3 regions of the Pelotomaculum schinkii genome follow, and region 1 is predicted to be linked to each of the others. Evidence: riboswitches for the same ligand, from Rfam matches in the RefSeq annotation. Region 1 holds a riboswitch; each other region holds the start of a gene.
The links. Region 1 has a riboswitch for thiamine pyrophosphate ahead of thiD (bifunctional hydroxymethylpyrimidine kinase/phosphomethylpyrimidine kinase). Riboswitches for the same ligand answer to the same signal wherever they lie in the genome.

Region 1 (3,274 bases):
CCAGCGTACTCTTTAAAGGTGTCACCGGGGTGCAGGCAGGATGGAAGTACCTGCGTATGCGGCGTCCGTTTTCCCTGAAGCGGTAAACGACAACCGGTGAATATGGCCTGATTTTTTGACGGCACTGCTGGCAGGAGCGGCTATGGCCACCGTTGCATTTAAGAATATAACGGGTTTCGGCAGGTTTGCGCCTGACTTCACGGTCTTTCCAAAAGATTTGGCGCCCTGGTTCTGCCCCTACCCATTTTTCAATAAGGCTGTAATACTCCCGGTAATTACGCTCAACCAGTTGAAGTTCAGGAGGAAAGCCGGCCTGGACAGCCTGGGTGTGAAAAAAATATTCTGCGAGGTCATGGGCAAGCCCGTCAATTTTGCCTGTATCCCAGGTGTAACCGCTCTCGGTCAACCAATGGTGAAAAGTATTAAAAATATTGCCGGAGCACACCACCAGCCGGTCATTTTTCTGTACGCCTGCCTTTTCCATCAGGCCGGTTAACTGGTTGCATGCCTTTTCCTCAAGGCTGAATCCGTCATCCCAGGTCAAGGGCAGAGCAGTGGCAAATATTTCTCTTGTCTCCTCGCATACAAGCACCAAAATTTCAGAAAAAGCGCGACAACCGCCGCCGGCATCCTCAACATGCCATTCCTTCACAAAGCCAACTCCTCTTAAGTTTTTTTCCGGAAAAATCTATGCCGCCTTTGTGTTTGTATTTTTAACCATTGATTATTATACAACACCTTGAGGAAAAGGACATAAAATATTCTGAGTGATAGAATGTAAAATATGGTATTTTCGCAGTAATGCTTGTTTTCTTTTGTAAAATAAAATTATGTCTTAAATAATCGATATATCAATAAATGAAATAATGTGTTATAATGTCCTTACTATAATTTAGAATCCAAGGTAGGAACTGGGGTAGTTATGCCCTGGTTAATTTAAATTTCATATATGCATGGGGAGCTGGGTAATCCGGCTGAGAAAGAACAGTGCGTTCTGACCCAATGAACCTGAACTGGGTAATGCCAGCGGAGGGATGCTGCTTTTCGATTGGATCGTTAGCCCTTTGCCAACTTCAGGTAAAGGGCTGTTTCTATTTAGACAATTATGCGCTGAAGCGGCGCCACGTATGATGAAAATACCAGCCGATGTAGTCGCCATTTCAATCGCACACGGCGCGCCAGCGCCGAACTTGGGCATTTAAAGTAACTTTTGTGAATTCGCACCTACATTTTGAGGGTAGAAGGAGGGATGTTGTTTCTTTTTGTTGCCATAATGAAAGCGAGGGGGCTTTAGTTTGAAGACAAAAGTGGCATTAACAATTGCGGGTTCCGATTCATGTGGCGGAGCAGGAATACAAGCAGACTTAAAAACATTCAGCGCACTGGGCACCTATGGTATGAGTGTGATTACAGCAGTGACGGCGCAGAATACCACAGGCGTGGTTGATGTCAGGGAAATGGATGTTGATATTGTCAGAAATCAGATTGACTGCTTGTTTGCTGACATTGAAATTGACGCGTTAAAAATTGGGATGGTGTCAAACGCTGAAATCATCAACGTCATCGCGGCTTGTCTGAGGGCGAATAAAGCTGTGAATGTAGTTGTGGATCCGGTCATGGTTTCCAAAAGTGGTCATTATCTTTTGCGTCCGGAAGCGAAAGAAGAGCTGGTAAAAGTATTGTTTCCCATAGCGGCAGTTGTTACGCCAAATATTCCCGAGGCAGAGCTGATAACCGACGATAAGATCGCAAGCCTCGAGCAAATGAAAAAAGCGGCCCGTAAAATCTACGAATTTGGACCGGGCTGTGTCGTGGTAAAGGGGGGCCATCTTACAGAAGATGCGGTAGACGTGCTTTATGACGGCAGCAGCTTTAAGTACTTTAAGGGGACGCGGGTAGATACAAAAAACACGCATGGTACCGGGTGTACCTTTTCATCGGCGATAGCGGCTCACCTTGCCAGGGGGTATGCAGTGCCGGAAGCGGTGTCGCTGGCAAAGGATTATATCAACGGCGCAATATTGCACTCAATAGAACTTGGCCACGGATTTGGACCGACCGGTCACTTTTATGACTTATATCGAAAGGCAGGTATTTTCAATGGGTAAAGAAGGAACACTGGGGGGGCTTAACCAGTTTGCCCTTTGGTTTGGCGCAGCCGTGTCCCTGGCAGAAATTATGACGGGCAGCTTAATCGCTCCCCTCGGTATCAAGGAAGGGATAGCGGTAATCCTGGCAGGGCATCTGATCGGCACGCTGATCCTGGCATTAGTGGGGGTTATTGGTTTCAGGGAGAAAAGTCCATCCCTCAAATCGAGCCGCCTGTCTCTCGGCCGGTATGGTTCGTACATTATTTCAGTGTTTAACATCATCCAGTTGGTCGGTTGGACTGCCATTATGTTAATCCAGTGTACAAGATCACTGCAGTCTATCACAGGGAAACTGTTTGGTTTTGATAATTTCACCGTACTGGTAATAGCTATTGGAATTCTTGTGGGGATTTGGGCGTTTAACGCCCACCGGGGTATTAATCTGATTAACAACGTTGCCGTAGTACTCCTGTTATTACTATGTGTGTTGATGTTAAGGTCAGTATTGCAGGCGGGAGAAGCGCAGGAGTTTGCTTCTAGTATTACCTTTGGCGCAGCGTTGGAATTAAGCATTATTATGCCTTTGACGTGGCTGCCGTTAATCTCTGATTATACCATGCTGGGCAAAAGCAGGGCAGGGAGTTTCTGGGGCAGCTTTGGCGGATATTTTCTGGGCAGCTCTTTTATGTATATCATTGGCCTGTTGTCCGCGACATACGCGGGAACGCCGGATCCCATAGGGGTTATGGCCGGTTTGAACCTGGGCATATCAGCTGTTTTTATCGTGATCTTATCAACTGTCACCACAACCTTCCTGGATGTATACTCCGCGGTAATGTCAACAAGCAATATCTCACCCGGCGTTTCAAGGAAGAACCTGATTCTGATTTTTACAGCCCTGGGTACGCTGCTGGCAATGTTCTTTCCTATGGAACAGTACGAAAATTTCCTTTACATGATCGGGTCCCTATTTGCGCCAATATTTACAATTGTGTTAATGGATTATTTTATCTATAAAGACAACCGCTCCATGGATGCTTTCAATATTACCGGTTTTGTCGCGGCTATAACTGGTGTAATCACCTACTACGCCGTTACCGGTATGGATCTATTAATCGGCTCGACGATTCCAGCCATGACCGTTACTATGGTGGTATATGGGTTAATCCGTCTTATTAGCAAAT
Region 2 (3,274 bases), 940 kb from region 1:
AGGTCATCGATGGGATTGATTTCATTCAGCACTTTTAAGCTGGCAGTTTTAATTACATCTTCCGTAAGCTTTTTCCCGCGCAGAGCAACTTCAACCCGCTCACAACGAATTACGGTAGGCCCCACAGATCCAACTGCCACGCGCACGGTTTTACATACACTATTCTCCTGCTCCACATAGGCTGCCGCATTAACAACAGAAAGCGTTTCAGCCTGCCTTCTTCCAAGCTTTTTAAAGGAAGCATGTCCTTTTTTCAAATTGATTTCAATCCTTGTAAGAACTTCATCCGGTTTGGCGACAGTCTTTCCCGGCCCTGTGAAAAATTCTGAAGCTTTTACTGTTCTCTCTTTTTTTTCCGACTTTAAAATGAAGTTTGCATCCAGTACTATAAAGGTTGGGATGCTATCATTAGCCGGAGAGGCATTCATAATGTTTCCACCGATCGTTCCAGTATTTCTAATTGTAAGCCCCGCCATTTGACTAATTGTTTCAACCAGAACGGGAAGTTTTTCACAAATAACAGGATTTTTCATTATATCGTTCAGTTTGCAGCAAGCACCTATAGAGATTATTCCGTCCTTTTCAATAATGGAATCTATGCCAAGGCATCCCAAATACATGATTTGCAGGGGCTGTTTTTGTTCGCTTGGGATCATATTCAGTTCAAAATTAAGCCGGGGAACAAAATCCGTTCCCCCTGCCACGAACTTTATTTCGTCCTTCTCGAAATTGGCTCTGTGCATAATCTCAAAAAGCTCTTCAAACGACTGCGGCGCTTCAAACTTGTATTTTCTCATGAAGTATCATCCTCCTCTTATACGCAGCATTTCATCAACAGCAATTCTTGTTACAGCTCAGATAGCAATAATTTATTTTATTACTATATTAAATAACCCCCTTTGTTTTCTTAATGTTATAATATGGATTTCACCGCGACAAATACCTTAAAGCTGGTCAAACAACCGAGGATCTGTAAGCTTCTTTCCGGCTACGATCATTTTCCTCAACGTATCAAGTTTTTCTTTCAGAAAGGTTTGCAACATAAATTCTTCTTGAGAAACACAAAAATAAGCAATAAACTCATTCATTACATCCTTATCCTTCTTAAACAATGGCTTTGTCTTATCATATTAAGTCTGCACCTCTACTTATAATTTTAAAGTATGCATATATACTAGTCTAATTCTTAAAATTTAATATATTAGGACATATCATAGATAACATCTATAGATTGCATTCTTAATCCATTTCTACCAATTAAATGGAAACAATAAATGTAAAATCGTAACCATTTAAGGTTGAATCTTTGCTTTTACGTATAAAATTTGATCCACCGAATAATAAAGCGGCTATAGACTTATTAAACGTTCATTGCATCCACGGAATACCGCTGTAAATACTTGTCATAGACCAGCTGAGTAGCTGTTGACAGTAGTTGTCAGATTTGATATAATTTATATACAATTGAATAATGAGCTAGGGGCGCCTTGTGGCTGAGAGAGAGGAATCTCGACCCTCTGAACCTGATCTGGGTAATACCAGCGTAGGGAAGCAGAAGCTGTTATTTTTGGAGCAGTAGCAGCATATCAGAGGCCTACCCTAACGGGTGGGCTTTTTGTTTGTTAAGTTACTTTCATACAAGGAGGTGTGAAGCAGCTACAGATTAATTAAACAAAAGTAAAAATAAACCAATAAACCATTGACACCGAACAAGTGTTTCTGTTAGGGTGATGGTAAGAGGTGGTGTCAATGGAAAAGCTGTTAACATCTCACCAGCTAGCAAAGTTATTAAATGTATGGCCTCATACGTTGCATTGCTGGGAAAGAGAAGGGAAATTAAAACCACTGCTTACACCTGGCGGCCATAGGCGGTACAAGGAATCACAAATAATGACTTCTAGTTTTTCCGCCAGGATATACGGTAAGCGTGGCTGGAGAGTGGCAAAAAAGCTGACCTGGCTTATTGAGCAGGAGGTGACTGCCTGTGAAAACCACGGTTAGGGGCGTCATTCTCCAGCTCACGGAAGTTCAAAAAACCTTCCTCGACAACCTCATGGGACGCTATTGCGCCGCCGTAAGGTGGGGCTTTAAAAGGCTTTTGGATGGTTGGAAAACCCAGGACATACGCTTGGCCGTACAAAGTAAATTCAACCTAAATTCCCGCCAGGCCAACGACACGGTGCACGATGCCCAGGCAACTATTTCATCACAAAAAGAGCTGGTAAAGCTAAACCATGCCAATGCTACAAAGAAAGTGGAATTCACCCGAAAGCGTCTGGAAAAAGCCAGGTCCCCCAGAAAGAAAGACAACCTGCAAAAGCGACTGGACAAAGAAGAAAGGAAACTGGCATTTTGGCAGAAGCACCTTGATGCCGGCACATTTCCGTCGGTGGTATTCGGCGGGAAGAGACTCTTCCATCAGAGATGCAAAGGCAACATTACCCTTGATACGTGGCAGGACGCCCGGAGCAACCGTTATCTTTCCAGGGGTGATAAGACCAAGGGCGGCAACCTGAACACCCGGCTATATGCCAAAGACGGTATCATCTACCTGGATATAGCAGCAGAGCCGGTCGAGACAAAAAAGTCTATCCGTTACAACCGAATCACAGTCCCGGTCTATCTGGCCTATAAGCCTTCCAAGAAGACAGGGCTGATCAACGGGCTCAACTACCGGCAGATGGTTATAGACTATTTAATAACAGGCAGCGCCTACCAGGTGGAAATTATCCGGAAGAACGGCTGTTATTACATTCACGTCACCATTGAAGAAGAAGCGCCGGTACAATACACAGCCTATAACGGGGTTATCGGAGTGGATACCAACCCCGATGGTCTGGGCATAACCCATGCAGACTACCTAGGGCAATTCAAAGAAAGCCTTTGGATACCGCAGGGAGAATGGACATATGCACGGAGCAACCGGCGGAATAAGCTGATCGGCGAGGCTGCAGCCATGGTGGTAGATTTGGCAAAACGGTTAAACTGCGTCCTCGCCGTAGAGAACCTGGAGTTTAAAAACGACAAGTCCGTAACAGCCAAGTTTAACCGGATAATCAACGGTTTTATGTGGTCGAAATTCCTGCAGGCAGTAGAACGCAAAGCCGCCCGCGAGGGAATACACCTGGCAAAAGTGCCGCCGCCGTTCACCTCGGTCATTGGTATTCTGAAATATCAACAGCAGCACGGGATCTCGAATCATGAGGCGGCAGCTTACGTAATAGCCAGGCGCGGCTTAGGATTCAGTAACGAAAAGATACCTAAACAATTGGAG
Region 3 (3,274 bases), on a different contig from region 1:
TGGTCCTGGCTATGGTTACCTCTTCCTGGTAGCTGAAGCCGAAATCGCCCTGCCCCGACGCGACCAACTGGGCCGCTCCGCCTTCACTGGGCTGTACTATATCCACGTCCAGTCCTTCTTCTTCATAAAACCCTTGTTTTTGAGCTACGTAGACTCCGGTATGGTTGGTGTTTGGAGTCCAGTCCAGGATTACCGAAACCTTTTTGAGAGGTTTTTCCTCCTGCGACTTGTTCCCGCCGCAGCCTGCAGCCAGCAAGAGTGTTAATAAAGCGACTGCCAGAACTATCTTTTTCATTACAAATCCCTCCATTCTGTTAACCTGTTCCAGGGAATGACCAGTCTTTCAATAAGGACTACCAGCGCAAAGAGGGCCGCGCTTAAAACGGTGATGGTAAGGATGGCCGCGAACACGCGGTCTACCTGGAACGAGCGCTGGGCAATGGTCATGTACATGCCCAATCCCTCCTTGGCGCCCAACCACTCGCCAATGACCGCACCCATGACGCTGTAAGACGCGGCTATCTTCAGCCCGGAGAAGAAGGAGGGCAGCGCCAGAGGCAGCTTGACCATCCGGAAAATATCCAGCCGGGTGGCTTTCATCGACCTGAAGAGCTCGAGGTACTCCCTGTCAACAGCCGCCAGCCCCCCCAGCAGGCTTAAAGCAATCGGAAAGAAGCAGACCAGGATTACTACGATAATTTTGGGCATGACGCCGTACCCGAACCAAATTATGAAAAGCGGGGCCACTGATATGATCGGGACGGTCTGGGAGGCGATAAGCAAGGGATACAAAGCTCTCCTCAGAAGGGGGACCTCGTCCATGACGAAAGCCAGAACAAAGGACAAGATTATGGCCAGGGTAAAACCTGCCAGGCATTCCATCAGCGTTGTTTGCGTGTGTTTAAGGATTAAGGGCAGGTTGTCTGCCAGGGTTCGCGCAATGAGGGCGGGACCGGGCAGAATCCATTCCTGGACGGCTTTCCAGCGCACCAGGTATTCCCATGTAACCAGCAGCAGGACTACAAATCCCAGTGGGAATGCGCCGTTAACGATACTTGTTAATTTTCTCCTCAATCGTGACACCACCTGCCTTGCAGTCTATTTTAACCACCGACAGGACCCGTGTGGCGCCATTTTGCAGGCAGATCTCTTGCGCCCTGGCTACGATTCCCAGGAGCAGGTCAAGTTCTCCTTCCATCGTTGTCTCCATGGGACCGACAACATATTTGACGCCGGACTCCCTGATCAGGTCAATTACCTTGTCTACCACCGGGTAAACCTCCGCCTCGGGTACGATTGGGATGACCTGCAGACTGACGTTATAGAGCACTGACAAAAACCTCCTTTAAATTAAATTAGGCCTTCTGCCTGCAGGCAAAAGGCCCGAACGCGCTCACTTAAAGCACGATCTAGCTTGTCCCTACGCTGGCATTACCCAGATCAGGTCTGTGGGTCAGAACCAAGTTCTTTCTCAGCCGAATAGCTTCAGCTCCCCGCATAATATACAAATTGTATGGGAAATTAAATATACTGATAAAAACTGTCAGGAAATAATTATCCATTAACTTTAATCTTAACCATAATGTTCATGAAAATCAAATAATTTTTATATTTTGCGAATCTAATTCGCACCCGTATTTTCAATGTAGTGGTTAAAACAACTTTATTTGGGGGCATTCATATGAACAGGCTCTACCGATCCCGTAAAAACAAGATGATTGCAGGGGTCGCTGCCGGTATGGCCGAGTATTTTGAGGTCGATGTAACCCTTGTAAGGCTGCTATGGGTCCTGTCGGTGATGCTTGGCGGCAGCGGCATTCTTGTTTACATCATCGCAGCGGTTGTTATACCTGTTGAAAACGACCGTCCGGACATCCCTGTTGAAGGAGTGCAGGAGGCGCAGGGAGAGCCGACGGCCGGGTACCAGTCGCCTGGTGAAAAAAAAGGCTTGCATGTAGATTCGGAAAAACGAAGGCGCAACGCCGGTCTCCTGTTGATCGGGCTGGGCATCATCTTTCTGGTCGGACAAACAGTCCCTCACTATTTTTTGCGTTTTTCTTGGCCGCTGTTGATCATTGCCCTGGGGATTTATATTCTGTTCCAAGGCTCGGGAAAGGAGAGAGACCGGTGAGTGTCGGGACGTTCATTCTCGGGATGGCGCTGATCCTGTTTGGGACAGCGATGCTCTTGATCAATACGGGGTACGCCTCGCGTGAGATGTTAACCCAGTCGGCCAGGCTGTGGCCTGTAATCTTGATTGTTGTTGGGCTGAGCCTTTTTTGGAGAGGGCGTATACCCCGCTGGTTTGCTGTTCTAGTGATTCTTGCTCTTGCGGCAGGTATTGTCGCATACATTCTGCTTGGAGAGGGGTTTTTCCCGGGCAGAAACGGCATCAAGCAGATTTTTGAAGGAATAATATTTCGGTCAGTCTCTGTCTAATGCTCTGAGCAGGGTATGCAAACAATCTTGCCGCCTTTAACACGGACACGCGGCTCCATGACCTGTTCCCCGCATACGGCACAGGTGTGAGAATCGTAAATCTTGGCCTTATCGGGAAATTCAATTTCAACGTCCCGGATCTCACAAAATTCATCGTCGGGCAGATCCAGGATATAGCGGATGCGTTCCTGCTGGTGGTCGTGGAAAGCTTTACGTTCTTCAGCGGAGGCTGTCCCGCCGTAAACTTTATCCCTTAGCTCTTTCAACGAAGGGGCCTTTGGCCTTGCCGAACCTTTGACAGCAATCCGTACAGCACGTCCGCTGTTGCGGCAAACAAAAGTATAGACCTGTTTCCCCAAGTCGTTAAAGACAAGGTTTCCTTTGCCGAAGGTGCAACCGGTCAAAACCTGGATAGCGTCCACGCTGCAGGAGTCATTTTCTACAATAGCGATCAACTCCTCGTCGGCGGCTCGAATGGCCTGTAGTTTTTGTAAAGCAACTCTGGCTACGTGGTAACCTGTAGCTATGCCCGGGCAACTGTGGCCGTGGAACTCAATAACCTTATCCCAATCGCTTTTTTCTGTACACATTAAATTTACCTCCTTTTACTAGTTTGCATTTTGATCATTACTCTATTATAACGCCAAACACGGTCAGATAGTAAAGATACATAACCGTGTCAGAGGATGGAAAACCTATCCTGAAAAATGCAGGTGTGAATTCATTCGCACAAAAGCCACATTGGACAACCATGCCCCAGGAGCGGCGCCAGCAGAAGGATGGAAATTTATTTTCATGATACGCGGCGCCGCCGGCGGCATGGACAACTACTCAG

Region 2: another riboswitch for thiamine pyrophosphate. It lies ahead of Psch_RS15540 (MerR family DNA-binding transcriptional regulator); the one in region 1 lies ahead of thiD (bifunctional hydroxymethylpyrimidine kinase/phosphomethylpyrimidine kinase).
Region 3: another riboswitch for thiamine pyrophosphate. It lies ahead of Psch_RS05645 (thiamine-binding protein); the one in region 1 lies ahead of thiD (bifunctional hydroxymethylpyrimidine kinase/phosphomethylpyrimidine kinase).

Annotation. Positions count from the first base shown of each region.
Region 1 covers NZ_QFGA01000002.1:47,721-50,994, reverse strand. Annotated here, with positions in the region: gene Psch_RS11210 (hypothetical protein) at 1-652, opposite strand, end outside; TPP riboswitch at 945-1,052, shown strand; gene thiD (bifunctional hydroxymethylpyrimidine kinase/phosphomethylpyrimidine kinase) at 1,296-2,108, shown strand; gene cytX (putative hydroxymethylpyrimidine transporter CytX) at 2,101-3,274, shown strand, end outside.
Region 2 covers NZ_QFGA01000002.1:991,786-995,059, forward strand. Annotated here, with positions in the region: gene Psch_RS15530 (FAD binding domain-containing protein) at 1-797, opposite strand, end outside; gene Psch_RS15535 (hypothetical protein) at 945-1,088, opposite strand; TPP riboswitch at 1,469-1,567, shown strand; gene Psch_RS15540 (MerR family DNA-binding transcriptional regulator) at 1,750-2,001, shown strand; gene Psch_RS15545 (IS200/IS605 family accessory protein TnpB-related protein) at 1,985-3,274, shown strand, end outside.
Region 3 covers NZ_QFGA01000001.1:1,175,414-1,178,687, reverse strand. Annotated here, with positions in the region: gene Psch_RS05655 (ABC transporter substrate-binding protein) at 1-295, opposite strand, end outside; gene Psch_RS05650 (ABC transporter permease) at 295-1,083, opposite strand; gene Psch_RS05645 (thiamine-binding protein) at 1,046-1,336, opposite strand; TPP riboswitch at 1,401-1,506, opposite strand; gene Psch_RS05640 (PspC domain-containing protein) at 1,682-2,131, shown strand; gene Psch_RS05635 (LiaI-LiaF-like domain-containing protein) at 2,128-2,439, shown strand; gene Psch_RS05630 (FmdE family protein) at 2,436-3,029, opposite strand.